Regions from separate parts of the Promicromonospora sp. NPDC050880 genome, predicted to be linked through region 3. Evidence: predicted binding sites of a transcription regulator. Region 3 holds the regulator's gene; each other region holds the start of a gene.
What was found. Region 3 encodes LexA, which represses DNA repair genes until DNA is damaged. Its sites were predicted from a motif close to TCGAACANNTGTTCGA; they were not measured.
Positions count from the first base shown of each region.

Region 1 (7,255 bases), on a different contig from region 3:
CCGTAGGGGTTGGCGGGGTCCATCGCGGCGAGCACCACGGCACCGCCCGTGCCCGAGGACGCCGGGCCGGCCGTGCGCTCCACCGACTCCAGCTCGGCCTCGACGACCCGTGCGCGGTCCTGCGCGTCGACCCGCAGCCGGTCCACGGCCCCGGGCAGCGCGAACTGCGAGCCGCCCAGGTGCTCGACGAAGTACCCGCGCCGCACCGCGCCCCGCTCCTCCAGCCCGGACAGCACGCGGTACACGTCGCGGTATCCCGCGCCCACGCCCTCCGCCGCTGCACCCGGCCGGGTGAGCACGCCGTGCCGCTCGAGCAGCACCTGGGTCAGGGCGTGCGCGCGCACGGTCGGATCGGTCTCGCGCGCCGGCAGCGCGGCCCAGCGACCGCCCCCGCCCGGAACGGACGTGCTCGCTCGCAGCGCGGAGGCCGGGCGCCCCGGGGCGAGCGCGAACCTCGACCGTCGCACCGGGCGCGCCCGCGCCGCCGTGCGCGGCGCCCGGTGGGCGCCTGTGCCGCTGACACGCTCGCGCAGGGCGCCCAGCCCGTCGTTGGTGACCTCGCCGGCCCAGACGAGGTCCCAGAGGACGTCGAGCACCGCGTCCGTCTCGGCACCCGTGAGCTCCGTGATCCGGGGCAGGAAGAAGCCGCCGGACCCTGTCAGCAGGTCCAGCACGGCGCGGTGCAGGTCGGAGTCCAGGGGGCCGTCCTCCTCGACCGGTGCCGGGTCGGCGAGGGTGAGCGGGGCGCCGTCGGCCAGGTGGAGCGACACCAGGCCGTCCCCGCTGCCGGAGCCGGGCAGGCGGGCGTGCCCGGACCACAGCACCTCGCCCGCGACCGTCAGCTCGTCGAGGAGCGCGGGGGAGTAGTCGGCCACCCGGGCGGGCAGCACGAGCGTCTCCAGCGCCGACGCCGGCACCGCCGCCCCCGCGAGCTGCTCGATCGCCTGCACCAGACCGTCCGCACCGCGCAGGAGGCCCGTGGAGACGTTCTGCCAGCGGGGCAGGAAGGTGCCGAGCGCCTCCTGCTCGACCGGTTCCACCTCGGCCCGCAGCGCCGCGAGCGAGCGGCGCCGGAGCAGGCGCAGCACGCCGGGGTCGCACCACTCGTCGCCGGTGCCGCCGAGGGAAGCCGGTCGCAGGCTGCCGCGGGCCAGCACGCCGTCGGCCTCCAGACGGGCCAGGGCGTGCGTCACGACGGCGACGCCGAGCCCGAAGCGCTGAGCCACGGACGTCGCGCCGAAGGGGCCGTGCGTGCGGGCGTGCCGGCGCAGGAGATCGCCGAGCGGGTCCGGTACGGGCTCGGTGAACGTCTCCGGCACGCCGACAGGCAGCGCCACGCCGAGCGCGTCGCGCAGCCGGCCTGCGTCCTCCGCGACCGCCCACTGCTCCTCGCCGGCGAACCGGACGCGGATCACACGCCGGGAGGCCTCCAGCTCCTCGAGCCAGCCCCCCACGGCGTGCCGCGCGTCCTCCTGGGTACGGGCCGCCAGGGCGTCCAGCGGGTGCGGTCCGCTGCGGCGCAGCAGGTCCCAGAGCCCCTCGGCGTCGCGGGCCTGCCGGTCGGGTGCGAGCCCGGCCAGCTCCGCCTCGGTGCGCTCGACGGCGCCCGGGTCCAGCAGGTCCGCCAGGTCGGCGGTGCCCTGCTCGCCCAGCAGCTCGGCCAGGAGCTCCGGGTCCAGGGAGAGCGCCGCCGCGCGGCGCTCCGCCAGCGGCGCGTCGCCGTCGTACAGGAACTGGGCCGTGTAGCCGAACAGGAGCGACTGCGCGAAGGGCGACGGCGTGGCCGTGGTGACCTCGACCACCCGGACACCGCCGGCGGCGATGTCACGCATCAGGCCGGCCAGGGCGGCGACGTCGAAGTCGTCCTGGAGGCACTCGCGGGCCGCCTCCAGCACGATCGGGAAGTCGGGGAACTGGCTGGCCACCTCCAGGAGCTGTGCCGACCGCTGCCGCTGCTGCCAGAGCGGCTGCCGCCGGTCCGGGCGGCGCCGGGGCAGGAGCAGCGCGCGAGCAGCCGCCTCACGGAACCGCGCGGCGAACATCACCGACGACCCGAGCTCGTCGCGCACGGCGCCGAGCACCTCGTCCGGGTCCAGGAGCAGGTCCTCGAGCGTGACCCGGCCGGACGCGTGCCGCGCGTGCGTTGCGCCGTCCGGGTAGCCGTCGTCGTCCGGGGCGGCCGGTGCACCGCCCGTGTCCCACGGGTCGCCGTCCGGCCCGCCGTCCCAGCCACCGCCCGTGTCGGGCAGCCGGAGCACGATGCCGTCGTCGGAGTGCATGGCTGCCACGTCCAGGCCGAAGCGCGCCCGCAGGCGGGCGGAGATCACCAGCGCCCAGGGTGCGTGCACGCGCGCGCCCAGCGGCGAGTGGATCACCACGCGCCAGTCGCCGAGCTCGTCACGGAACCGTTCCACCACCACGGTCCGGTCGTCGGGTACGCGACCCGTGCCGAGCCGCTGCTCGGCCAGGTACGCGGCGAGGTTGTCGGCGGCCCAGTCGTCCAGCCCGGCGGCGCGCAGATGGGCGCGACCGGCGGCCGGGTCGGCGGCGAGGGCGGCGTCGGCCTCCCGGACGAAGGCGCCGACCGCGCGCCCGAGCTCCGCGGGCCGGCCGGGCGCGTCGCCCTTCCAGAACGGCAGCCGGCCGGGTAGGCCGGGTGCGGGGGTGACCAGCACGCGGTCGGTGGTGATCTCCTCGATGCGCCACGTGCTGGATCCCAGCGTGAACGTGTCGCCCACGCGGGACTCGTAGACCATCTCCTCGTCCAGCTCGCCGACCCGCTTGCCGCCCCGCGCACGGGCGGCGCCGCCGGTCACGCTGTCGGCGAGCACGTCGTCGGGAGTGCCGCCGGTGGGGCCCTCGGTGGCCAGGAACACGCCGTAGGCGCCCTTGTCGGGGATGGTGCCGCCGCTCGTCGCCGCCAGGCGCAGCGCGCCAGGACGGCCGCGCAGCATGCCGGTGGCGCGGTCCCACGTGATCCGCGCACGCAGCTCCGCGAAGTCCTCGCTCGGATAACGCCCCGCGAGCATGTCGAGCACGGCGCGCCACGTGGCGTCGCCGAGGTGCGTGAACGGTGCGGCACGGCGCACGAGGGCGAGCAGGTCGTCCTCGGCCCAGTCGTCGACGGCGAGCGCGGCGACCACCTGCTGTGCCAGCACGTCGAGCGGGTTGGCGGGTACGTGCAGGTGCTCGATCTCGCCCGCGCGCATCCGCTCCGCGATGACGGTGGCGGGCACCAGGTCGCCCCGGAACATCGGGAAGACCACACCCCGGGAGACCGCGCCGACCTGGTGCCCGGCGCGCCCGATCCGCTGCAGGCCGCTCGCCACCGACGGCGGGGCACCGACCTGGACCACGAGGTCGACCGCGCCCATGTCGATGCCGAGCTCCAGGGACGACGTCGCGACGACCGCGGGCAGCCGGCCCTCCTTGAGCTCCGTCTCGGTACGTGTGCGCTCCGCACGGCTCATCGAGCCGTGGTGGGCGCGGGCCAGGACGGTGCGGTCCTGGTCCTGGCCGTCCTGACCCTGCCCACCCTGACCCTGCGCGCCCAGACTCGGTCCACCCTGTCCAGGGACCGCCTCGGGCAGGCCGCGCCGACCAGGGGTGGGCCGGGGGATCCCGGCCGCCGTGCCGGACTGACCCGGGACGAGCGCGGCCCAGGTGCTGGCCGGGTCGGCGACCTCCAGGCCCTGCCGCTGCGCCCACACCTCGTTCATGCGGGCCGTGAGCCGTTCGGCGCCCCGGCGGTTGTTCGTGAAGACGATGGTGGAGGTGTGGTCCGCGACGAGGTCGACCACCCGCTCCTCGACGTGCGGCCAGACGGAGGCCCGACGCAGCGGGCGGGTGGCCTCGCCCGAGAGGTCGATCTCGTCGTCGCCGGAGCCCGGGTGCCCGTCGTCCCGGGCGCCGGCCGGCTCGGGCGCGGGGGCGCTGTCGAGGTCGGCGAGGTCCGGCACGGGCACGACGACGTCGATGGCCCACTCCTTGCGCGACGGTGGCTGCACGACGACCACCTCGCGGGCCCCGTCGCCGTTCCGTCCGCCCGCGAGGAACCGGGCGACCGCGTCCACCGGCCGCACCGTGGCCGACAGGCCGATGCGCTGGGCCGGCCGGTCCAGCAGCGCGTCGAGGCGCTCCAGGCTGAGGGCGAGGTGCGCCCCTCGCTTGGTACCGGCGACGGCGTGGATCTCGTCGAGCACCACCGTCTCCACGCCGGCGAGCCCGGCGCGGGCCGACGACGTCAGCACGAGGAAGAGCGACTCCGGCGTGGTGACGAGGATGTCCGGCGGGCGGGTCGCGAACGCACGCCGCTCGTTCGCGGGCGTGTCTCCCGTGCGCATGCCCACGCTGACGTCGGGCACCTCGATGCCCTCGCGGGCCGCGGCCTGGCGGATCCCGGTGAGCGGGGAACGGAGGTTGCGCTGCACGTCGGCGGCCAGGGCCTTCAGGGGCGACACGTACAGCACGCGGCAGCGGCGGGTGCGCTCGGCCGGCGGGGGCGCGGACATGATCCGGTCGATCGACCAGAGGAACGCCGCGAGCGTCTTGCCCGAACCGGTCGGCGCGACCACGAGGGCGTGCCGGTCGGCCGCGACGGCGTCCCACGCACCGGCCTGGGCTGCGGTGGGCTGCGCGAACGCGCCCGTGAACCAGGTACGGGTGGCGGGGCCGAAACGGGAGAGCGGGTCGTCGGGCGTGGACATGGACCCATTCTGTCCCCGACCACCGACACACACCCTGACCTGGTGCCCGGCCGTGGAGGGAGCCGGTTGCCGTGGTGCGCCCCCGGGGACGTAGGGTTGACGGGTGCGCGAACGGGATTTCTGGCAGCTGGTCGACGAGGTCTTCGGTCCCGCGTACGGGCGCGCCCTGGCGCGCGAGCAGGTCCTGCCCGCGCTGGACGGCCGGACCCCGGTGGCGGCCCTGGAGGACGGGGACGAGCCCCGTGACGTGTGGCACGCCCTGTGCGACGCGCTCGACGTGCCCGACGCCGAGCGCTGGGGCACCGACAAGTTCCGCCAGGCTCCGCCGCCCCGGCGCTGACCTGGCGCGGGCGGTGACGACTGCGGTCGTCGTGCGGGACCGCGCCGTGACGGGCCGCGCGACACGCCCGCGTGTCGCGCCTTGCCTCGAACACGCGTTCGGCTAGACTTCGACCACAGGCACGGATTTCGGAACGTCGTCCACAGGCGGCGGCCGGAGCAGGCGTCCGTGTCAGTGGTTCCGCGTACGGTCGGCAACGACGTACCGAGCCATCCACGCCGGCGCACAGAGCGCCCTGAAGACGAAGGTGTTGCACATGCCCGCACCAGCAGATCGCGAGAAGGCCCTCGAAGCGGCCCTCGCCCAGATCGACCGCAACTTTGGCAAGGGTTCGGTCATGCGCCTCGGCGACGAGACGCGCGCCCCGATCGAGGTGATCCCGACCGGCTCGATCGCTCTCGACGTGGCGCTCGGTATCGGAGGACTGCCTCGTGGCCGCATCGTCGAGGTGTACGGTCCGGAGTCCTCCGGCAAGACGACCATCGCGCTGCACGCGGTGGCCAACGCCCAGCGTCAGGGCGGCATCGCCGCGTTCATCGACGCCGAGCACGCGCTGGACCCCGAGTACGCCAAGAAGCTCGGCGTCGACACCGACGCCCTGCTGGTCTCGCAGCCGGACACCGGTGAGCAGGCGCTGGAGATCACGGACATGCTGATCCGCTCCGGTGCCCTCGACATCATCGTGGTCGACTCGGTGGCCGCGCTGACGCCCAAGGCCGAGATCGAGGGCGAGATGGGTGACAGCCACGTCGGTCTCCAGGCCCGCCTGATGTCCCAGGCCCTGCGCAAGATCACGGGTGCGCTCAGCGCGTCCGGGACCACGGCGATCTTCATCAACCAGCTCCGCGAGAAGATCGGTGTGTTCTTCGGCTCGCCCGAGACCACCACCGGTGGCAAGGCGCTCAAGTTCTACGCGTCGGTGCGCCTCGACATCCGCCGGATCGAGACGCTCAAGGAGGGTACGGACGCGGTCGGTAACCGCACCCGTGTGAAGGTCGTCAAGAACAAGATGGCCCCGCCGTTCAAGCAGGCCGAGTTCGACATCCTGTACGGCGTGGGCATCTCCCGCGAGGGCGGCCTCATCGACATGGGTGTGGAGCACGGCTTCGTGCGCAAGTCGGGCTCGTGGTTCACCTACGAGGGCGACCAGCTCGGGCAGGGCAAGGAGAACGCGCGGTCCTTCCTGCGCGACAACCCGGACCTCGCCAACGACATCGAGAAGCGCGTCAAGGAGAAGCTGGGCGTGGGCCCGAAGGTCGACGCTCCGGCGGACGCGAGCCCGGCGGCCCCGGCCACGGACACGACGTCGGTCACGGGCACCGTCGCCGCGGCGAGCTCGTCCACCCGGACGACCGCCACGGCCAAGGCCACGAAGTCGACCGCGACGCGTGCGAAGGCCACCAAGCCGGCTGCGACGAAGACCGCGGCCAAGGCAGAGGCGGCCGCCGAGAAGGCACCGTTCTGACGTGCAGTACGGTGATCCAGCGGACGGTCCCGGCGTGGGGAAGCGTCGGGGCCGTCCCGCTGCCCGGGACGGGGACCGTCCGGGCGGTCGGGCAGGCGGTCGCGACCGTCGCAGCGGCGCCGACCGGGCGCCCCGACGGACCGTCGCGGAACGCCTGGAGGCCGGCGAGATCAGCCGGGACGGCGCCGTCGAGAAGGCCCGTGAGGTCATCCTCCGGATCCTGACGGCGGCGCAGAAGTCCCGCCGCGAGCTCGAGCAGTCCCTGGCCCGCAAGGGCTACCCGGAGGACGTCGTGGCCCAGGTGCTCGACCGGTTCGGCGAGGTGGGCCTGGTGGACGACGCGACCTACGCCGAGACGATCGTCCGCACCCGGCACGCCGAACGCGGTCTGGCCCGGCGCGGCATCGCCGCCGAGCTGCGGCGGCGGGGGATCGACGAGGACACGGCGACCGTCGCCCTGGACCAGCTCGACCCGGACGACGAGCGTGCCGCGGGCGCACGGGCGGCCGCCAAGCTCGTCACCCGCACACGCGGCCTGGACCGACAGGTTCGGGTGCGCCGGGCCGTCGGCTCGCTGGCCCGCAAGGGGTACCCGCCCGGCCTGGCGTTCGAGCTGGTCCGTGACGCGCTGGCCGCGGAGGGCGAGGAGACGGACGACCTCGGCTACGCCGAGGACTGACGACGGCCGAGGACTGACGGCCGAGGACTGACGGCCGGGACGTACGAGGGGGCCGGGCGGGCGGC
Region 1 is NZ_JBITFV010000035.1:10,678-17,932, forward strand. It holds gene ACIBBF_RS26175 (DEAD/DEAH box helicase) at 1-4,706, opposite strand, end outside; gene ACIBBF_RS26180 (DUF3046 domain-containing protein) at 4,810-5,046, shown strand; gene recA (recombinase RecA) at 5,303-6,511, shown strand; gene ACIBBF_RS26190 (regulatory protein RecX) at 6,546-7,190, shown strand.
Region 1: a site for LexA is predicted at 5,133-5,148, ahead of recA (recombinase RecA). Genes of this name have one in related genera too.

Region 2 (7,255 bases), on a different contig from region 3:
CCGGGGCATCGTGGGAGACACCTGACCGAGGAGGAGAACGATGAGCACCGGACTGTGGGTGACCCTGACCTACCGCGACGCCGACGCGGCTCTGACCTGGCTCAAGGCCGTCGGCTTCACCGAGATCGCCGTCTACCGGGACGACGCCGACCCCACCGTGGTCCACCACGCCGAGCTGGGCTGGCCGCAGGGCGGCGGCGTCATGCTCGGCACGCACCGGCCACGCCCCCGGTGGCCGGACCAGACCGGGACGGGCTCGGCCTACGCCGTCACGGACGACGTCGACGGCGCCCACGCGGCCGCCCTCGCCGCCGGCGGGACCAGCCTCAGCGAGCCTGCCGACCAGGACTACGGCGGGCGGTCCTGCGTGGTCCGCGACCCCGAGGGCAACCTGTGGAGCTTCGGGAGCTACCGCGGCGAGGGCTGATCCCGCGCACCGATGAGTTCCGGCAGCCGCCGCCGTCAGACCGGGCATGGGAATCGTGAAAGCAGACATGGCAGTCTCGCTCGACGGCTACTCCGCCGGGCACGACCAGAGCCTGGAGCACCCGTTCGGCCCGCTGGCAGGCGAACGCCTGCACACCTGGATGTTCGAGCACGGCGACGCGCACCAGGCCGAGGTGGACGCCATCGTGGGCGCCGGCGCGTACATCATGGGGCGCAACATGTTCACCCCGGGCCGCGGCGACTGGGACCCGGACTGGAAGGGCTGGTGGGGCGAGAACCCGCCGTACCACGGGCCCGTCTTCGTCCTGACCCACCACGCGCGCGAGCCGATCCCGATGGAGGGCGGCACCACCTTCCACTTCGTCACCGACGGCATCGAGAGCGCGCTCGCCCAGGCACGGGAGGCCGCGGGCGACCGTGACATCTCCATCACGGGCGGTGCCACCACCCTGAACGAGTACCTCGCCGCCGGGCACGTGGACGAGCTGCGCCTGCACGTGGTGCCGTTCACGCTCGGTTCCGGCACCCGCGTGTTCGACGGCGTGCCGCCCATCGAGTTCTCGTCCACGAGCGTGCGGCACACGCCCGAGGTCACGCACGTCACCCTGCGCCGGTGACACACTGGGCGACATGACGGTCATCTGGGCAGAGGGGCGCATGGTCGCGCCCGGTGAGGCCGCGCTCAGCGCGGTCGACCACGGCATCACAGTCGGCGACGGCGTGTTCGAGACCTGCGCGGTGCTCGACGGGCAGGCGTTCGCCCTGACCAGGCACCTCGCGCGCCTGGAACGTTCGGCGGCAGGCATGGGCATGGCGACGCTCGACCTGGGCAAGGTGCGCGACGGCGTCGACGCGGTCCTGTCGGCATCCCCCGACGCCGGACGCCTGCGCATCACCGTGACCGACGGCATCGGGCCGCTCGGCTCGGGGCGCACGGACGGGCCGCAGACGGTCGTCGTGGCGGCGACGCCCGCCGTCGTCGTGCCGACGGGGCGCGCCGCGCGGGCCCCCTGGACCCGCAACGAGAACAGCGCGGTCGCGGGCCTGAAGACCACGTCGTACGCCGAGAACGTCGTGGCGCTCGCGGACGCGATCAAGAAGGGCGCCGACGAGTCGGTGCTCGCCAACACCCAGGGCGACCTGTGCGAGGGCACGGGGTCCAACGTGTTCGTCGAGATCGACGGCGAGCTGGTCACTCCCCCGCTGTCGGTGGGCTGCCTCGCGGGCATCACGCGGGAGCTGCTGCTGGAGTGGGGCGCCGAGGCAGGCCTGCCGGTCCGCGAGGCGAAGGACGGCGAGCTGCCGTTCTCCGTGCTGGACCGGGTGGCCGCCGGGGAGGCCCGGATGCTGCTGACCGGATCGGTGCGCAACGTGCAACCGACGGTGTGGCTGGACGGCGTGGACCTGGAGATCGGCGAGCTGTCGGCGGCTGCGCGCGACCTGTTCGAGCGGAACATGCGGGAGCGGATCGACCCCTGAGGCGACCTGGCGATTTGGATTTCGCATCCGCGCTCGAAGCAGGCTAATATCGTCCACGCACGCCCCAAGGGGTGAGCAGCACGGGCGATTGGCGCAGTGGTAGCGCGCTTCGTTCACACCGAAGAGGTCACTGGTTCGAACCCAGTATCGCCCACCGTGTCGAAGGGCCCTCCGGCTCAGCGGAAACGCTGAGCCGGAGGGCTTTTTGCATGCCTCTCAGGTGGGGTGGGTCCAGGTGAGGTCGGGTCTCCGTGTTCGGGCGCGGGCTCGACCAGGTGGCCCGTGTGTCGGGCGTGGTGGGCTTGGTCGGTAAGCAATCGCTCCCCGGTCGCGGTGGGTGTGGCAGCCGATCGTGTAGCGGCTGCGTGGGGTGCGGCCGGGTGCGGGGCCGGTCATGCCGACCGCGGGGGTCCAACCCAGGCGCGCGCCACCGCCACCCGCCGTGGAGGGGGCGTTGGCCGGTGCACTGTGGACCGGTACGTCCGTGACTGCCCCAGCACCGTTCGAGCTCAGGTGGTCGGCGCGCAGGGGTCGCGGTGGCATGGGTGCCACCGAGACGTGCGTGTGCCCGGTCGGGGTCCTGGTCTCTACCGCGTGGCGTCCGTCGTGCTGGGTGGGTTTCTGTATCCAGCCGGGTGCCTGCTTGGCATGATTGCACCGGGCGCACAGGCCTTGCCCGTTGTCCAGGCTCGTCTCACCACCCTCAATGTGGGGGGTGATGTGGTCCAGGTGGCGGATCGGTGCGTCACACCACGCCGTGGCACAGATGCCCTGCCCTCGGGCGCGTAACAAGCCCGCCAGGCCTGGTGGGTGGAACCGGGAGGTGGACGTCGCAGCCAGCAGACGACCGGACGGGTCGACGTAGATGCTCCGCAACCACGCGGTGTCGGTGTCGATCGCGTGGGCTGCGAGGTTCCTAGCCACCGGCGCAGGGACCACACCCCCACCCACCGGGACACCCTCGACCACCACACCAGGCTGAGTACCACCAGCCAGCAGGGTCTCATCGGAGACCAGCAGGTTGATCGTCACCGGTACGTCCGCGGCCTGACCGGGCTCACGACCAGTGACACGCTCGATCAGAGTGTCGGCCATGATCTGCCCACCCGACCGCTCGTCCCCGGTGGCCTTCACGGACTCAGCAGTTGCCTTGAGCTGCGCGTAGGCCTGTACTCCCTGCCCCATCGGAACCAACGCCGTCAGATAGACCATCAGGTCCGGGGCCGGACGGATCGAGACCCGCCGCTCCGAGACGGCCCTCGCGTTGCGGTTCACGCACGCGTGCACATCCAGGCTCGCGGCGAGTTCCTTGATCCGGGCCACCAACCGCCGCGTCCCCATCCGCGCCAGGTCCTCCAGGTGCGCGGGACCGCAGACCTGCTCGTCGATCAGAGCACGGTGCTCCACCGACAGGTGCGACGTCTCCCGCACCAACAACGTGGCCCGCCACTGCGAGAGGATCCCCGTCTGCAACGCCGCGAACGTGTGCGGCATCTGCATCACCCACACCCGCGAGGTGGACACGAACCCGGCCCCGGCGTGCGGGGACACCCGTAGCGCGGCACCCACCTGGCACGACACACCACGACCCCGACGCTCGGCCCGAACACCCTGCGCGGCCTCCTCAGCCCTGGTGGCCTCGTCCAGGGCGACCACCAGGCGGGCCTGCGTCGCAGTCACCGCCGCCTTCACCGCCTCCAACTCACCCAGTAGATCCACCCACTCGCCCTGGACCTCCCGCGAGACCAGGCCCGACCCGGACATGTCAGTAGCACCCGGCAGAATCATCCCCGCCAGCGCCTCCCGCACAGCCCGCACATCAGCCACAGCACCGACACCGCCAGCCACCCGCCCTCCGGACATCCCCGCACCACCGGGCAGCACACCACCGGGCAGCACCGACCCGACAGGCTGCCCGCCCGCCAATCCCAGCACCCCACCCGATCGCGTCATGCCACCAACCTATCGCACACCTGTACGCACTTCTCGTTGAGCCGACCCGCTCTGCCAACAGCGGAAGCCGGTCGACGCACCCCGGAACCCGACAGCCGCCGGCCCCTCACGGCCCACTCCACCGACCAGGTCAGACCCGAACTCCACCCCCACCACCGTGAACACCACCGGGAGGAACCTGGCTTTCTTCGAAGAGAGACCCGTCACGAAGCCTTCGCGACAACCCGGCCCGCTAGCGTCAGCCCCACCCACAGACCGTCGAGCGAAGGGTTCCGATGAAGGCCGACCACTACGACGAGTTCGCCGCGAGCTACGACGCCGAGAACTCCGGCAGCCTGCTCAACGCCTGGTACGAACGGCCGGCCATGGTCCGCCTGGCGGGCGACGTGCGCGGCCGCCAGATCCTCGACGCCGGCTGCGGGTCCGGGCCGCTGTCGGCCGCGCTGCGCGACCGCGGCGCCGAGATGTCCGGCCTCGACGGCAGCCCCGCGATGATCGAGCTCGCCCGCCGCCGGCTCGGCGACGACGTGCCGCTGACCGTCGCGGACCTCACGCAGCCCCTCCCCTACGCGGACGACACGTTCGACGACGTGGTCTCGTCCCTGGTGCTGCACTACTTCGAGGACTGGCACGGGCCGCTGACGGAGCTGCACCGGGTGCTCAAGCCCGGCGGACGCCTCATCCTCTCGGTCAACCACCCGCTCGTGCGGCCCTTCTTCGCGCCGGAGGAGGACTACTTCGCCGTCCGGGAGTTCTCCGAGGAGTACGAGTTCGCGGGTCAGCCCGGGACCCTGACGTACTGGCACCGCCCGCTGCACTCGATGACCGACGAGTTCTCCGCCGCCGGGTTCCGCATCGTGACCGTCGCCGAGCCGCCGCCGTCCCCGGACACACCGGCTGAGCTCCTCACGCCGCGCATCGCGAGCGGGGAGCGGACCGCCTTCGTGTCCTTCATCTTCTTCGTCCTCGAGGCCTGCTGAGGTACCCCGCGCCGGGGAACGGGCCGGCCCCCCTCCGTCAGCCCTCGCCCCGCCCGCTCCCCCGCTCCGGGTCCAGCGTCGTCGTCCACAGCGAGCGCCCCGCCTGGTCGCGCAGGTCGACGCGGAGCCGGCCGGTGTCCCCCTCGATGTTCACCTCGCCGAAGTGCTGGAAGCCCTCCAGCGGTGAGGTGTTGGCGCGCGGCGGCGCGCTGACGAACTCCTGCCGGGGACCGAACGTGGGATCCAGTGTGTTCGGCCCGAACGCGCCGGCGTGCAGCGGCCCCGACACGAACTCCCAGAACGGGTCGAACCCCTCGAACGCGGCCCGCTGGGGTGAGTAGTGGATCGCGGCGGAGTAGTGCACGTCGGCGGTGAGCCAGACGGTGTTGCGCACGCGCCGCCGCTTGATCTCCTGCAGCACCCACGCGAGCTCCGCCTCTCGCCCGTTCGGCACGCCGGGCAGCCCGTTGGCGACGGCCTCGATCCGGTCGCCGTCGGGCACCACGATGCCGATGGGCATGTCCGAGGCGATGACCTTCCACGTGGCGCGGGAGCGGTCGAGCTCCTCGACGAGCCAGCGGGCCTGGCGGGCGCCGAGGATGCGCTCCGGCGTTGTCCCGGTGGAGTTCGGGTCGCGGTAGCTGCGCATGTCGAGCACGAAGACGTCGAGCAGGGGGCCGTGGGACACCTTGCGGTAGACGCGGCCGTCGACGGCGTCCTGCCGGCGCACCGGCTGCCACTCGTGGAAGGCGCGGAACCCGCGCGCGGCCAGCACGTCGACGCGCCGTTCCGTGTAGCGGTCGTCCTGGAGCACCTCGCCCGGGTACCAGTTGTTCGTGACCTCGTGGTCGTCCCACTGCACGAGCTGGGGCACCTGCGCGGCGAAGCGGCGGACGTTCTCGTCGAGCAGGTTGTAGGCGAACTGGCCGCGGTACTCGGCCAGCGTCTCGGCGACCTTCGACTTCTCCGGTGTGACGACGTTGCGCCAGACGCGGCCGTCGGGCAGCGTCACGGTCTCCTGGAGGGGGCCGTCGGCGTAGACGGTGTCGCCGCTGTGCAGGAAGAAGTCGGGGGTGCGGGCGGCCATCGCGTCGTAGATGGTCATGCCGCCGATGTCCGGGTTCATGCCCCAGCCCTGCCCGACGACGTCGCCCGACCAGACGAACCGCACGTCGCTGCGGTCCCGGGGCACGGTGCGGAACCGGCCGGTCAGCGCCTGGCTGTCGGCCCGGCCGTCCAGGTCCTGCGCCACGACGCGGTAGTGCACCTCCTGCCCGCCGGGCAGGCCGGTCAGGCGTACCTCGCCGGTGCCGTCCGTCTCGGGCGTCAGCAGCGGTCCGCGCACGCGGACCACGCGCCGGAAGTCCGGGTCGTGGGAGATCTCGACGAACATCCGTGCGGGCCGGTCGGCGCGCGTCCACACGACGGCACCGTCGGCGCGCGGGTCGCCGAGCTGCACGCCGTGCGTGAGCACCGGACGTCCTGACCGGGCGAATGCCGGCGCGGACGGCAGCAGGAGCCCGGCGGCCGCCAGGCCGGTGGCGCCGAGGAGGGTGCGACGGTTCAGCTCAGGTCCCGGGTTCATGCTGCCGTTCTAGTGGCGCCAGGAGACGGCCGGGTGACCGTGCCCCGACACCGCGGTGAACAGGACGCGCAACCAGAGCACCGGGTGAATTCGACGGCAGATCGGTGACCTTGTCAGGATTCCTCACTAATATCCGTTCTGCTGACATCCCAGTAAGTACGACGACGTACTCGACGGAACGCGAGGAGATCTCCATGTCACGTACCGAGGCAAGATCCCAGGCACGACCCCGCACCGGAAGGCCCAGGCTCCGCGCACTGCTGAACACCGTCGCGGCACTCGGCGTGCTCGCCGTCACCGCGAGCGCCCTCGTCGTCGCCCAGCCGCAGGCCGCCTCGGCCGTGCCGGCCACGATCCCGCTGACCATCACCAACGACTCCGGGCGCGGTGACCAGGTCTTCGTCTACGTGCTGGGCGACCCGGGCACCGGCCGGCTGGGCTGGGCCGACGCGTCCGGCACGTTCCACGCCTGGCCCACCGTGGGCGGCACGCCGGTGGACGCCCCCGACGCCTCGATCGCCGGACCGGCGAACGGCCAGTCGAAGACGATCCAGCTGCCCAAGATGTCGGGGCGCGTGTACTTCTCCTACGGCAGCAAGCTGTCCTTCAAGGTGGTAAACGACGGCCGCCTGGTGCAGCCCGCCGTGCAGAACCCGAGCGACCCCAACCGGAACAAGCTGTTCTCCTGGACCGAGTTCACGCTCAACGACGGCGGCCTGTGGATCAACAGCACCCAGGTCGACTTCCTCTCCGCGCCCTACCAGACCGGCCTGCGCAAGGCCGACGGCACGGTGCTCAGCACCGGCATGCT
Region 2 is NZ_JBITFV010000006.1:78,113-85,367, forward strand. It holds gene ACIBBF_RS12660 (helix-turn-helix domain-containing protein) at 1-44, shown strand, start outside; gene ACIBBF_RS12665 (VOC family protein) at 41-427, shown strand; gene ACIBBF_RS12670 (dihydrofolate reductase family protein) at 474-1,064, shown strand; gene ACIBBF_RS12675 (aminotransferase class IV) at 1,078-1,926, shown strand; tRNA gene ACIBBF_RS12680 (tRNA-Val) at 2,009-2,080, shown strand; gene ACIBBF_RS12685 (DUF222 domain-containing protein) at 2,143-3,714, opposite strand; gene ACIBBF_RS12690 (class I SAM-dependent methyltransferase) at 4,155-4,859, shown strand; gene ACIBBF_RS12695 (alkaline phosphatase D family protein) at 4,897-6,444, opposite strand; gene ACIBBF_RS12700 (beta-1,3-glucanase family protein) at 6,639-7,255, shown strand, end outside.
Region 2: a site for LexA is predicted at 3,892-3,907, ahead of ACIBBF_RS12685 (DUF222 domain-containing protein). Genes of this name have one in related genera too.

Region 3 (7,255 bases):
CCACGCGATGCTCGGCATCGCGGCCACCGGCAGCCCGGGCGTGCTCCCGGAGCACGACGTGGTCGTGGTCGACGAGGCGCACGAGCTCACCGACCGCGTCACCTCGTCCGCCACGGTGGACCTGTCCATGGCGTCGGTCGAGAACGCGGCGCGGCTCGCCCGCCGCAACGCCGGGACCAGCACCGAGGCCCTGGACAAGGCCGCACAGGACCTCGGCACGCTCCTGGTGACGGCACCCGCCGAACGCTTCCCCCAGGGCCTGCCGGACGACCTGCGCACGGCGGTGGCCGCGGTGCGCGACGCCGCGCGCGAGGTGCTGAGCGCCCTCAAGCCGGACGCCGCGGGCGCCAAGGGCAAGGACGCCGGCCAGCCCGATCCCGGCCTGAAGATGGCGCAGGGCGCCATGCTCCAGCTGTTCGAGACGGCCGAGCGGATGGCCGCCCAGGACACGACGTCCGACGTCCTGTGGTGCTCGCGCCCGGACAACGGCTGGGGCGGCTTCGGCGACAACGTGACCCGCCTGCACGCTGCCCCGCTGCACGTGGCGGGCCTGATCCGTACCCACCTGCTGGGGGAGTCGACCGGCGTGTTCACGTCGGCCACCCTGGCCCTGGGCGGCACGTTCGACGCGGTGGCCGGCACGCTCGGGCTCAAGGGCGAGGACGCGCCGCCGTGGCACGGGTTCGACGCGGGCAGCCCGTTCGACTACCCGCGGCAGGGCATCCTGTACATCGCCCGGCACCTGCCGGCGCCGGGCCGGGAACCCACCACGGAGGCGCAGCTCGACGAGATCGCGGAGCTCATCACGGCGGCGGGGGGCCGCACGCTCGGTCTGTTCTCGTCGCGGCGCGCGGCGAACGCGGCGGCGGAGGCGATGCGGGAGCGACTCGACGTGCCGATCCTGGCGCAGGGGGACGACCAGCTCCCCACGCTGGTGCGCGAGTTCGCGCAGGACCCGGCGACGTGCCTGTTCGGCACGCTGTCCCTCTGGCAGGGCGTCGACGTGCCGGGCCCGTCGTGCCAGCTCGTGCTCATCGACCGCATCCCGTTCCCGCGCCCCGACGACCCGGTCAAGGCGGCCCGTGCCCGCGCCGTGGAGCAGGCGGGCGGCAACGGGTTCATGGCGGTCTCGGCCCAGCATGCGGCCCTGCTGCTCGCGCAGGGCGCGGGGCGCCTCGTACGGAGCACGGAGGACCGGGGCGTGGTGGCGGTGCTCGACCCGCGGCTCGCCACCGCACGCTATGCGTCGTTCCTCACCCGGTCGATGCCCGGGTTCTGGCCCACGACCGATCCGGCGCTCGTCCGCGCCGCGCTGGCCAGGCTGGACACCTAACCTAGGCGCATGGCAGCCATCTCGGACGTCCCGGCCGACCGAAGCCCCGCAGCCCGGACCACGAAGCTCGCGATCGTCGGGGCGGGGGCGGTCGGCTCCACGCTGGCCTTCGCCGCGCTCACCCGTGGCTCGGCGCGCACCATCGCGCTGCACGACGTGAACCGGGCCAAGGTCGAGGCCGAGGTGCTCGACCTGCGGCACGGGCTCATGTTCACCTCCCAGGCCCACGTGATCGGCTCGGACGACGTGGCCGTCTGCGCGGACGCGGACGTCGTGGTCGTCACGGCCGGGGCGAAGCAGAAGCCCGGGCAGACCCGGCTCGACCTCGCCGAGGGAACGATCGGCCTGATGCGCCAGATCCTGCCACCCCTGGTGGAGGTCGCGCCCGACGCGACCTACCTGATGGTCACCAACCCCGTGGACGTGGTCACGTACGCGGCGCTCCAGATCTCGGGACTGCCCCGCGAGCAGATGTTCGGCAGCGGCACCGTGCTCGACTCGTCGCGGCTGCGGGCAGGGCTCGCCGAACGCTGCGGGGTGGCGGTCGCCAACGTGCACGCGTACATCGCGGGGGAGCACGGCGACTCGGAGATCGCGCTGTGGAGCTCTGCCTCGATCGGCGGGGTACCGCTGCTGGAGTGGGAGCCCTTGGCCGGCCACCCGCCGCTGGACGCCGCGGTGCGGGCCGAGGTGCACCGCGAGGTCGTGGACTCGGCCTACCGGATCATCGCGGGCAAGGGCGCCACCAACTACGCCGTCGGCCTCGCAGCCACCCGGATCATCGAGGCGGTGCTCAAGGACGAGGGCCGGATCATGCCGGTGTCGTCCCTGCTGGACGACTACCACGGGATCGGCGACGTGTGCCTGTCGGTGCCCTCGCTCGTGGACCGCCGCGGGGTCCCGGGCACGGTGCGCGTGCCGCTGTCGGACGAGGAGCTGGTGGGCCTGCGGGCGTCCGCCGAGAGCGTGCGCGGGGTGCTGCGGCGCTTCGGGTTCTGAGCCTGGCCGCGCACCGCCGGTGATGCCGGAGCGCCCGCCCGCGACCCGGCGGCTTCGACCGCGGGGGGTCGAACCGATCGGATCGCGGACGGGCGCTCCGCGCTCCGCCGCGGGCGCCTAGAGGCTGCGCAGCACCGCGACGACGCGGCCCAGGATCTGCGCCTCGTCACCCGGGATGGGCTCGTAGGCCGGGTTCTGCGGCAGCAGGAACACGTGGCCGCCGGCCTGCTTGAACGTCTTGACCGTGGCCTCGCCGTCGATCATGGCGGCGACGATCTCGCCCTGCTCGGCCACGTTCTGCCGACGCACCACGACCCAGTCCCCGTCGCAGATCGCGGCGTCGACCATCGAGTCGCCCGCGACCTTGAGGAGGAACAGCTCACCGTCGCCCACGAGCTGGCGGGGGAGCGGGAAGACGTCCTCGACGACCTGCTCGGCGAGGATCGGGCCACCGGCCGCGATGCGGCCGACGAGCGGCACGTACGACGGCGGCGGGGTGCCGGCGTCGTCCGGCACCGAGCTGCCCCAGTGGATCTGGCCGCTGCGCCGCGGCTCGGGCCAGTGGATCTCCCCGCGCGACGGCTTGTCCACCTGCTCGGCGAGCGGCTCGACGAGCTCCATGGCACGCGGCCGGTTGGGGTCGCGGCGCAGGAAGCCCTTCTTCTCCAGCATCTGGAGCTGGTGCTTGACGCTGGACGGGCTCGCGAGGCCGACGGCCTCTCCGATCTCACGCATCGACGGCGGGTAGCCGCGCGTCTCGAAGGACTGCCGGATCGTGTCGAGCACGAGGCGCTGGCGCTCGGTGAGGCGGTCTGCCGGCGAGATCGCGTGCACGTCGGCGACCGCCTCGTCGCCCGGCGCGTCCAGCGTGGCGACGCCAGAGACTGTCATGTCGACAGGAAGTGCCGTGTCGACGGCTCTCGTGTCGCTGGTCTCGTCCCGTCCCGTCATACCCGTGCCCCTCCCGTTCCGACAAATGTTCTCCTCTGCGGGACCCACTCTAGGTCACAAAGCGGCTCGGCTCAAACGAATGTTCGAGCGTGTCTCGACACGGCCGGTGTCTCGTGCTACACAATGGTACGTGCGTTCGACGAACGCGTGTATGACGGACAGAGGTTCGACTCGCTCTTCGAGGAGGGGCCATGGGGGACGTGATCCCGTTGCGGCAGTACACACCGGCGTACACCCCGGCGTACACCGAGACCTACGCGCCGGTGCGGCCGATCGGGCCGGTCGTGGTCCGGCCCCACGCGCAGGCGCCGTCGCGCACGGTCGCGGAGCGGCTCGGCCTGGCCGGGCTGCGGATCACGCGGCGCGGCCGCGTGGTGCTCGTGCTGCTGGCCATGCTGCTCGTGGCGCCGATGGCCACCTGGGGTGCCACGGCGGTGGCCAGCTCGCCGGGTGAACCCGTCGAGGTGCGGGTGCACGCGGTCCAGCCGGGGGAGACCCTCTGGGGATATGCGCAGGAGATGGTCCGGCCGGGCGAGGACGTCCGGGACGCGGTGGCTCGGCTCCAGGAACTGAACGAGATGTCGTCCGGTAGCGTCCGGGTGGGTCAGCTCCTTCTTCTTCCCGAGGAGTGACCCGGGGACACGGTTCGCCGTCAAATGTTGCGGCGATGTTGCATGGCGGTGGTTTGCCCGCTTACGGTCGGGGCGCGACCGGAGGCCTCCGGTCCGTGGTCGACCACGCAGGAGTGAGCATGCACTGCCCGTTCTGTCGCCACGCTGACTCGCGCGTGGTGGACTCACGGACCGCCGACGACGGCCTGTCGATCAGGCGCCGGCGGCAGTGCCCGAACTGCAACCGGCGGTTCACGACGGTCGAGACCGCCAGCCTGTCGGTGGTGAAGCGGTCGGGGGCCACCGAGCCCTTCAGCCGTGACAAGGTGGCGGCGGGCGTGCGCAAGGCCTGCCAGGGCCGTCCCGTCAGCGACGACGACCTTGCGATCCTGGCCCAGCGCGTCGAGGAGACCCTGCGGAGCAACGGCAGCGCGGAGATCGACGCCTACGAGGTGGGCCTCGCCATCCTCGGGCCGCTGCGCGAGCTCGACGAGGTGGCCTACCTCCGGTTCGCGAGCGTCTACCAGTCCTTCGACTCGCTCGAGGACTTCGAGAGCGCCATCACGTCGCTGCGCGCCGAGCGCGCGGAACGGACGGCCGCGCAGGCTTGAGCCGGCTGCGCCCCGGCTCGGTGAAATGCGCTGGCACCCGGGCTGGGTGTGGTGCAGGCTGGGGCCGGACGACGGACCCGATCGAGGGACCCCCGAAACTCAAGGAGGTGATCGGTGTGACGGACGAGAAGCCCACTGCCGACCAGGCGCAGGAGCCCACGACCCCGACCGCGCCGAGCGCGGACGCGAAGGCGCGCTTCAAGGAAGCGCTCGACCGCAAGAACGCGGCCCGGCAGCGTACGTCGGCGGGTGACGTGAACACGGGCGCGGTGCACGGGTCGGAGACGACCGGTCCCGTGCAGAAGATGTTCCGGCGCAAGAGCGGCTGAGACGAGGTGGCGGGGGCCGCTGATCTGGTGAACGACCAGGTCGGCGGCCTTTGTCGTGCCGGGCAGCACCGCGCGGACGACGATGCAACGGAGATGTCACGGTGGCCGTCGCGTGGGGGCCGACGGCTGTCCACGAGTGCCGGCCGAGGTGTGGTCGGTGCTGCCGCCGGACCCAGCCGCCGACGTGCCGGGCGCACGTCGGTCGCCAGGCTCTCGCCCGGCTTCCCGGGCAGCCTCCTGCGTCGCGCCGGGAACGAAGAGTGAACCTGCGACACCCGCGGTGAGCGACGCGAAGGTGACGGCCATCAGCACCCCGGCCAGCACGTAGAGGGCAGCGACCATGGCGACCGGGCTGTGTTCGTCGATGAACGGAGACGGGGCAAGGGTCCAGAGGATGGCGACCAACCATGCGCCGGCATTCACGGGAACCCAGCGGAGTGTGCCTGGTCGTGCCAGCACCAGCCACTGCGCGGCAGGGATGGCGACGAGCAGCACGACCCCGCCGAACCCGAGAGCGATCAGCGCGACCGGTTCGCTGAGCTCGACGCCAACCGTGCTCGGCATCATCCCGAGCAACCATGCGAGCGCCGCCGCAAGTGCCGTGGCGCCGATCCATCGCCCTGCGGCAGGGCGTCGCGCGCGCATCCCGAGGTACTGCCCGGTCGCGAGGGCTGCACCCTCCAGGGCCCCACCGACCATCGCGAGAACCACCCTGCCCGCGCCGTCGATCCCGGCGACGGTGCCGAGGATCGCCAGGGATGCGGCGAGCGTGAAACCGACGCCTTCGCCCACGGAGACCGCCAGGATCCACCGGTGCCGATCGTGTCGATCCGGCCGACGTCGGTTCGCGCCGACGGCATTGCGCGAGCTGCCGTGCATGACCACCCTCCTCCTGCCCGGCACCAGGACACCAGCCGGTCGGCCCCGAGCGGCAGAGCCGATCGTCCGGCCGATCCACTGCCTTGGTCCGTCCTGTCCGGGACGAAGGTCGGGCGAGCCAGGGTCGCCCACCCTGTCCGAACGGACCGGCCTGGCCGCGAGGCTGCCGAACCTGCGCAGTCCAACCCCACGGCCGCCGGCGTGACGACGGTCGAGCTGCCCGCGCCGGCGCTCGCTACCCTCCTGTCGGTGGCACCCGTGCTGCTGATCTTCCTGTTCCCGCAACGATTCCCGGTGGCGGGCATGACCGCCGCCGGGACGAAGGAGTGACCGCCGAGATGGCTGTGGAGAGACACGGGCTCGTCGTCGACGTCGTCCCGGAGAAGCGCGACGAGTACCTGCGCCTGCACGCCGCCGTGTGGCCGCAGGTCGAGGCGACGCTCCAGGCCTGCAACGTGCACAACTACACGATCTTCGTGCTGGAGAACACGCTGTTCGCCTACTACGAGTACACCGGTGAGGACCACGAGGCGGACATGGCCCGGATCGCGCAGGACCCGGTGACCCAGGAGTGGTGGACGCACACCGACCCGTGCCAGACGCCGTTCGGCACCGGTGCGGCCCCCGGCGACCGGTGGCGGGACATGCAGGAGGTGTGGCACCTGCCATGACGCGCCACCTCGTCGGTGCCCACCTGCACCTGTGGCCCTCTGGCGGGACCTGGCGGCGCGGGGTCTCGTCGACGAGCGGGCCCTCGGCGCCTGAGCCGGGGGCGCGCCGGCCGGGAGCTCAGCCCGTCAGGCCGTGCCGGTGGGCGTAGGCGACGGCGTGCACCCGGTCGCGCAGGCCGAGCTTGGTCAGGATGCGTGAGACGTGCGTCTTGACGGTCTCCTCGCCGACGTAGAGCCGGGCAGCGATCTCCGCGTTGCTGTGCGCGGCGGCCACCAGGTGCAGCACCTCGCGCTCGCGCGGCGTCAGCCGTGCCACCTCGGGCGGCACCTGCGCCGGAGCGATGCCGGCGGCGAACCGGGCGATGAGGCGCTGGGTGACGGACGGGTCGATCAGGGCGTCCCCGCGGGAGGCGACACGGATCGCGGAGATCAGCTCCTCCGGCGGGAGGCTCTTGAGCAGGAAGCCGCTCGCGCCGGCGGTCAGCGCCCGGTACACGTACTCGTCGCTGTCATGAGTGGTCAGCACCAGCACCTTGGTGCGGTTTGCGGGGTCGGCCACGATCAGCCTCGTGGCGTCCAGCCCGTCCAGCTTCGGCATCCGGACGTCCAGCACGGCGACGTCGGGCCGGATGCGGGCGATCTCGGCGACCGCAGCCCGGCCGTCGGCGGCCTCGCCCACGCACTCCAGGTCGGGCTGGGTCTCGATGATGGCCCGCATGCCCGAGCGCAGCATGGCGTGGTCGTCGGCGAGGAACACTCGCAGGGCGGCGGCAGTCACGTCCGTCCCGCCTCCAGGCCGGCGCCGGCCCGGGGCTGCGGCCCCGGGTCCTCGGTCAGGGGGAAGACCGCCGTGGTGCGCCAGGTCGTCCCG
Region 3 is NZ_JBITFV010000004.1:154,284-161,538, reverse strand. It holds gene ACIBBF_RS09825 (ATP-dependent DNA helicase) at 1-1,333, shown strand, start outside; gene ACIBBF_RS09820 (L-lactate dehydrogenase) at 1,343-2,332, shown strand; gene lexA (transcriptional repressor LexA) at 2,450-3,223, opposite strand; gene ACIBBF_RS09810 (LysM peptidoglycan-binding domain-containing protein) at 3,475-3,915, shown strand; gene nrdR (transcriptional regulator NrdR) at 4,035-4,505, shown strand; gene ACIBBF_RS09800 (DUF5302 domain-containing protein) at 4,622-4,834, shown strand; gene ACIBBF_RS09795 (hypothetical protein) at 4,931-5,713, opposite strand; gene ACIBBF_RS09790 (hypothetical protein) at 5,915-6,043, shown strand; gene ACIBBF_RS09785 (L-rhamnose mutarotase) at 6,052-6,384, shown strand; gene ACIBBF_RS09780 (response regulator) at 6,503-7,162, opposite strand; gene ACIBBF_RS09775 (sensor histidine kinase) at 7,159-7,255, opposite strand, start outside.

Region 4 (7,255 bases), on a different contig from region 3:
GGGCGACGACGGTACGGCCCGGCCGGTTCTCCCCGGCGAACTCCGGGGACCAGACCTTGCCCCGCTCGGCGTCCGGCCGGATGCCCGTGGTGTCGGCGAGGCGCCACGGACCGCGCAGCGACGGCGCCGTCCACAGGAAGATGCCGTCGTTCCACGGGCCGGCGGCCGGGAGCCCGGGTGAACGCGTGGTGCCGGTCGCGACGTAGACCGGCCGGCCGTCGACGACGAAGCAGTTGACGTAGGTGTCCCGGATCCAGACCCGCCCCAGCTCCTGGTCCCGGGGGCGCAGCTCCAACGGCAGGACGAAGGAGTTGTCGTCGCGCGGCCACAGGTCGGTGCGGGTGTCCGCGACGCCGTAGGGCTCGGGATCGGGCCAGTTGCGGGGGTAGCGGCCTCCGTGCGACGCGGCGGGCGCCCCACCCCCGGCCGTCCCGCGCGCCTCGCTCCGCCCGGGCGCCGCCGCAGCCGTGACGGGGAGCGCGAGACCCGCCACGAGTGAGCCGGCGACTCCTGCGGCACCCGCCAGGACCGACCGCCGGTCGACGGGGAGCTCGTTCCCGAAGCCAGTCATCTGCACCGTCCTCCTTCCGCGCACGGCACCGGCGCCGCGCGTCGGATCGGACGCTAACCAGTGAGATTTCGCCGCTCAAGACACGACAGAAAGGTTCCCGGGGAGCGGGACGGATGCCTGTGCGGCAGGTGCGCCCACCGTCCCATCTACTCCATCGGTTGCTTCGGTCAACTCCCGTCGTAGGGTGAAAACGTGATCACTCGACAGCGCAAGACCTGGCCGTACGGAGTCGCGGCCGCCGCCCTGCTGCTCGCGACCACGGGCTGCTCGGGCACGTCCGCCGACGACGGCACCACGTCGGGGACACCCACCGCGGAACCGTCGGTCACCACGTCGGCGCCGAGCACCACGGAGTCCCCGTCGGACGGCTCGCAGCCGACCGCCACCGACACTGCACCCGGCGGCACCCCGACAGCGTCGGACGGGGCGGGTGACGGCGCGGCCCCGGAGTCGACGCGCTGCCTGACGCCGGACCTCGCCGGGAGCCTCGCGCCGATCGAGGGTGGCGGGTCGGCCGGGCACTACGAGGTCGCGATCGTGCTGACCAACACGTCCGGCACCGACTGCGTGCTGCAGGGCTGGCCGGGCGCGTCCTTCGTCGGGGACGGCGACGGCACGCAGATCGGCGCAGCCGCGACCCTCGACCGGTCGAGCCCGCACGAGCCCGTGACGCTCGCCCCGGGGGACGCCGCGCACGCCGTCGTGCTCGTCTCGAACGCCGAGAACTACGGCGACGAGTGCCGGCAGACGCCCGCGGACGGACTCCGCGTCTACCCGCCCGGGGAGACCCGATCGCTGTTCGTGCAGGACGACGAGCTGACGCTCGTGGGCTGCGCGAGCGCGGAGCAGGAGCTGCTGGAGGTGGGCGCGTTCCAGCCGGGTGAGTGATGGGTGGCCGGTGCTGGACGAACCGTGGCCCCTCGGAGAGGCGCGTTCCAGCCTGGCCGCCGGGCCGCGCCGGAGGAACCCTGACTCGCCTCGCAGTGCATCCCCGTGGTCTGCGGTGCGTCCTCGCCGGTGCGGGGTCATGCGGCTCGTGTCTCGGGCAGGCCGTCGATGGGTTCGGGTAGCCCGATGGGCTGCCCGTAGGTGTCGGTGAAGGCCCAACCGGTCTCGAGCAGGGTGGCCCCCGTGGCCCCGGTGGTGGGTTTGCCTGTCCAGTGCATGGCGATGCCTCGGGCATCGACGAGCTGGTGGTGGTACCAGCACAGCAGGGCGCTGTTGGCCACGCTGGTGGATCCGCCCTGGGCCCAGTGGGTGATGGCGTGGTGGACCTCGCACCGGGAGGGTGGTTGATCGCACCCGGGGTAGACACAGTGCCGGTCACGGGCGATCACGGCACGGCGCATCTGCCCGGTGACCGTGCGCTGGGCACGACCCACGTCCAGTGCCGCACCGTCGGAGCCGAACACGATCCGGGTGATCGCACTGTCGCAGGCCAGGCGGCGCAGCAGGGCACGCGGGACCCGGTCACGGGACTCCGTGAACACCGCACCTCCGGCAAGACCCACACGTCCGGCGGTCGCCGCTCGGCCTGGCATGGCCTGCCCGCAGGTGACGCACAGTCCTTCACGGGTGCGGGTGACCTGGGTGGCCAGCTCCGACCAGGACACCGTCACGTTCAGGTGCGGGCGCACCGCAGCCCCGGGCGAGGCCTGATCGGTGTCCAGCACCACCCGGGCCAGGTCCGCCAACCCGTGCGCACGCCGCTGCCCCGGGGACCGGTCGTCTCCCACGGCCGGTACGCCCATCACCCCACCCAGCGCTGCCTGCACCAGGGCCCCGTGCTCGTCGGTCAGGAACCCCGTCACATGGAAACCACCCAGCGTCCTGGACAGGTCCAGGAACTCACCCTGGGCTGCCTTGTCATCCAGGACGTCGTCCGTGTCCGGGTCGACCACGGTGGCGAACCGGCGTGCCACCACCCGGAACTGGTCCGCGTTCAACCCGTCCGCCTCACCCAGCACCACGGCCTCGCCCGTGACCACGGTTCCCTCAGAGACTGCGCCCTCCAGCACCCGCGTGATCAGGTCCCGCGTCCTGGAGCCGTCCGGGTCGTCGACCGGGTCGGGGAAGTCCACCGGCACCGACTGCACGAACACCTCCGGTGTCGTGGGCTCACCCGTGCGGGTATCGATCAGCCACGCCAGCGCATCCCGCCGCGTCCCGCTCGTGGGTGCCGTCTCCGCCATCACCCGGGCATGATCCACGCCCAGCCGCCCCGCCAGCACCCGGTCGCGGGTCTCGGGCAGCGCCTGCTCCAACCGCCGCGCAACGGACACGTCCTGACGCGCCGTCGAAGCCGACACACCCTCCCGCAGGCGTAGCCACGACGCGAACGTCCGCGACATCCCACCCGTACGCCACGACCCCTCCTCCTCGATCCGCGGCAGCACCACCCATCGGACACCCTCCAACCGGCCCACCGCCCGCCACACCCGGCCGTGCATCTCCACCAACCGCGACACGGCGGGAGCGCCCCATCCGTCAAGGACCCCCGACGCCACCAGGCCGGCCAGATCCTCCACCGCCGCCTCGATCCGGTCCAGCACCCCCTCCAGAGAGCCGGCCGGGCACGCCTCCACGGACATGTCGACGCCGGCCGAACCGCCCGACATCCCACCCGCAGCCCCGCACTCCCCAGCCACAGGCGTGCCACCAGGGCCACTGCCCACAGCACCATCCGGAGCACCGCCCGGGATCGTCCCGCTCACCGACCACTCCACCTGGCACCACCCCCCTTGCCCCGTCCATCACTCTCTTCCGCAACCATCATCTCGAACATTCGTCCGAAGTGCAGTGCGAATCGCGAATCTGTGGACAACCCCTCCCAGCGCCACGCATCACACCCGGCAGCCCCACGCCGAGAGCCAGACATAGGCTCATCCCCCATGGACCACGAACCCATGCGCCGGGTGGCCGAGTTCCGCACGACGTTCGACGGCGAGGCCAGGACCGGACACCCCGACGTGGCGGAGCACCGGCGAACCCTCCTGGTCGAGGAAGCCGCCGAGGCGGCCGAAGCACTCACGGACCTGGCGGAGGCCCTCCGTTCCGGCGCGGACCCGGCCGCCGCCTACCGGGCGGTCGCCAAGGAGCTCGCCGACGTCCTCTACGTCACCTACGGTGCCGCGGACACCCTGGGCATCGATCTGCCGGCCGTCTTCGTCGAGGTACACCGGTCCAACATGAGCAAGATCGGCGACGACGGCCGCGTCCTGCGCCGGGCCGACGGGAAGGTGCTCAAGGGCCCGGGTTACGAGCCCCCGGTCCTCGACGACGTCGTCGAGTGGTCGCACTCCGCCGACTCGTAGGCTCCGTGCGACCGGTCGGGGCCGGTCAGCCCGCCACCCGGTCGCTCCCCCGCAAGATCGACGTCATCTTCTTGCCGCGCGCGACCTCGTCGACCAGCTTGTCCATGTACCGGATCTGCTGCATCAACGGGTCCTCGATCTCCTCGACCCGGTACCCGCAGATCACACCCTTGATCAGGGCCGCGTTCGGGTTCATCGCGGGCGCCTCGGCGAAGAACGTCTCCAGGTCGACCCCGGTGTCGATCGCGGTGCGCAGCCCGGCGTCGTCGTACCCCGTGAGCCAGGTGATGACCTGGTCCAGCTCCTCCCGGCCACGGCCCTTCCGCTCCACCTTCTCCACGTAGAGCGGGTAGATGCTGGCGAAGCTCATGCTGAAGATCCGGTGTCGCGCCATGCCTCGACCATAACCGAGCCCACTGACAGCGGGCCTCGAGAAGCCTGATTGCGCCAGGCCCGCGGGCGTCAGCGCTCGCGCGCCCGCCGCCGACGACGCCGGGCCTCGGCGGCCTGGTCCTCGGCCGCATCGAGCTCGTCGTCGACGACGGCCAGCTCCGCGCGAGCCTCGTCGGCGGCGGCCCGTGCCTCGTCGAGCGACCGCCGTGCCGCGTCGCGCTCAGCGCCGAGCCGTTCGAGCTCCAGGTCGAGCCGCCGCACCTCCTCCTGCTCGCGCTCGACCGCCGTGTCCGCGGCGTGCAGCCGGTCCCGCACGCCGTCGCGGCGGTCCTCCAGCCGGTCCACCCGGGCGGCACTCTCCGCCACGGCTCGTTCGGCCTCGGCGAGATCCGCGGCGCCGTCCGCGTCCGTCTCGCCTGTGCCTGTCTCGCCTGTGCCTGTCTCGTCCGCGCCCGTCTCGCCGCCGCCCGTCCCGCCGCCGCCCGGTCCGCCATCACCCGGCCCGCCATCACCCGGCCCAGCATGAACCGCACCGCCATCACCTGACCCAACACCACCCGACCCGCCGTCAGCAGACCCCCCGCCACCCGGCCGCAGCGCGACCAGGTCGGCGTCCTCGCCCTGCTCGTCCACGATCCCGAACCCGACGTGCTGCAGCGCCCGCGAGAGGCGGCCGGCCCGGACCGCCGCAGCGGCGTCAGGATCCATCACGGCCGCCGTCAGGGTCTCGGTGAGCCGGTCGAGCACGGCCGCCGAGACCGCCCGCCCCCGGACCTCGCCCGCCTCGCGCACCGCGCGGACCAGCGCCTCGGTCCGCTCGCGCCGCAGATGGTCCAGTGCCCGGATCCGTCCGCGGTCCCGGTCCGCCGTCGCCGCCCGCAGCTCGTCGCCGAGAGTCGTGAGCGCCGCGACCTCCTCCGGCCTGTCCCGGACGACCTGGTTGACCACCCACGCGGCCACCGACGGCTTGGGCAGGCGCTTGATCCGCTCGGCGCCCAGGCGGTCGCCGCCGTCAGCCGCCAGACGGACGGCCGCGGCACGCCCCGCGACGAAGTCGTCGAGCGGGCTCGTGTAGAGCCGCTCGACGGCGGCGTCGAGGTCCGTCGGGTCCTGCGCGGGCACGCTCCTACCGTGGCACGCCGCCCGTACCCCGCGCGACCGCCACGCCACCAGCCACCAGCCACCAGCCACCAAACAACAACCAGCAGCCAGCAGCCAGCAGCCAGCAGCCAGCAGCCAGCAGCCAGCAGCCAGCAGCACCAAAGCACGAGGCGGGGGCCCGGGGCCCCCCCCCCCCCGGCCCCCCCCCCCCCCCCCCCCCCCCCCCCCCCCCCGCGGGGGCCCCCGCCCCCCCCCCCCCGGGCCCCCGCCTCGCCCTCGACCCCCTACAGCGTCGGCACCAGCAACGTCATCAGCTCCCCGGACCCGAGGTGCACCAGCGCCTTGCCAGGGCTCACCTGCGATGCCACGGCCGACCGGGGCAGGCTCGCCCCGACGAGGTCGCCGTCGAACCGGTCCGCCGGGCTGAGCAGGGCACCGCGCCGGTTCTTCTTGGCGTCGACCTGCCAGCCGGAGAACCCGCCGGCCACCTCGGAGGCGTCGCCGCCGATGACGAGCCCGCGCTGGTTGTCGCTCGCCGTGCGCAGGTAGGCCCGCAGCCAGGACTTGGCGGGGGCGTCGGCCACGAGCTCGGCGTCGTCCACGACGAGCACCACCGGGGTGCCGTCGGGGTCCAGGTGCGGTGCGAGCGCCTCTTCGGTCACCTCGTCCGGGTCCGTGATCAGGGCCCGCACACCCGGCTCGCCGGCGAGGTCGCGCAGCGCGCTCGCCCGCGGGGCGACCAGCACCAGCTCCGTACCCCCGCGCAGCATGGACCGGGCCATCACGGCGAGCATCGTGGACCGGCCCGAGCGGGCAGGTCCGGCCACGATGAACGTGGGCGCGTCGCCCGCGAGGTCCATGCCGTGTGCCGTGAGATCGTCGCCGCCCACGCCCAGCATCGCCCAGAGCGGCTTGGCGGCCTCGGGCCCGGCGTAGGCGTACGCGGCCTCGGCGGTGATGGTCGAGGGCAGGTCGTCGACCCGGAACGGGCCGGTGCCCGGCACCACGTCCTCGCGCTCCCGGATCGCGGCGGCCAGCGTGCGGGCGGCCGCGGTCTGGGCCCGCCCTGCGGGGTCCTCGCCGAGGATCGCCACCTGCACCTCGCGCCCGGAACCGGACCGGAAGGCCCGCCCGGCGGGCACCTCGTCCGGCACGTTCTTGTGCGCGATCCCGGCCATCCCGTAGTCGAACTTGTCGGTGAGCCGCAGCACCACCGCGTCGTCGGTGAGCACGCCCATCCGGCTCGACAGCAGGGAGCGGTCGCCCGCGAGCAGCAGGTGGATGCCCGCGCTCGCGCCGTCGCGCAGCAGCTCCTGTACGGCGTCCACCAGGGCGCCGCCGTCGACCTCGCCGTAGGTGGACACGAAGCTCTCCCACCGGTCGATCAGCAGCATGATCCGCGGCAGCCGCTCGCCGGCCGGCGCCAGCTCGCGCTGCTCGGTGACGCTGGCGTAGTTGCCGTCGCCCAGCACCTTCTGCCGGCGACCCAGCTCGGCCGTGAGGCGGGTGAGCAGGCGCGTGGCCCGCTCCTCCTGCCCGCGCTGCACGACGGCGCCCGTGTGCGGCAGCTCGTCCAGCACCGCGAGCGCCCCGTTGCCGCAGTCGATCCCGTACAGGTGCAGGTCGGCCACGGACATCCGCTCGGCGGCAGCGAACGCCGTCGTGCGCAGGGCCGTGGACCGGCCGGTGCCGGGGGCGCCCACGACGTACCGGTGCGTGAACTCGTCCAGGTCGATGACGGCGGGGCCCTGCCGCTGCGCGGCGGGGTCGTCCTCCACCGCCCACGCGAAGGCCGAGGGGGATGCGGGCTGTGCCACGGTGTCCAGCGACAGCAGCTCGGACAGCGCGGGCAGCCAGGGGCGGCGGGGCTGCGGCA
Region 4 is NZ_JBITFV010000026.1:13,745-20,999, reverse strand. It holds gene ACIBBF_RS24510 (family 43 glycosylhydrolase) at 1-571, opposite strand, end outside; gene ACIBBF_RS24505 (DUF4232 domain-containing protein) at 764-1,459, shown strand; gene ACIBBF_RS24500 (DUF222 domain-containing protein) at 1,597-3,189, opposite strand; gene ACIBBF_RS24495 (hypothetical protein) at 3,463-3,885, shown strand; gene ACIBBF_RS24490 (DUF2200 domain-containing protein) at 3,911-4,279, opposite strand; gene ACIBBF_RS24485 (hypothetical protein) at 4,348-5,400, opposite strand; gene ACIBBF_RS24480 (FtsK/SpoIIIE domain-containing protein) at 5,664-7,255, opposite strand, start outside.
Region 4: a site for LexA is predicted at 3,349-3,364, ahead of ACIBBF_RS24500 (DUF222 domain-containing protein). Genes of this name have one in related genera too.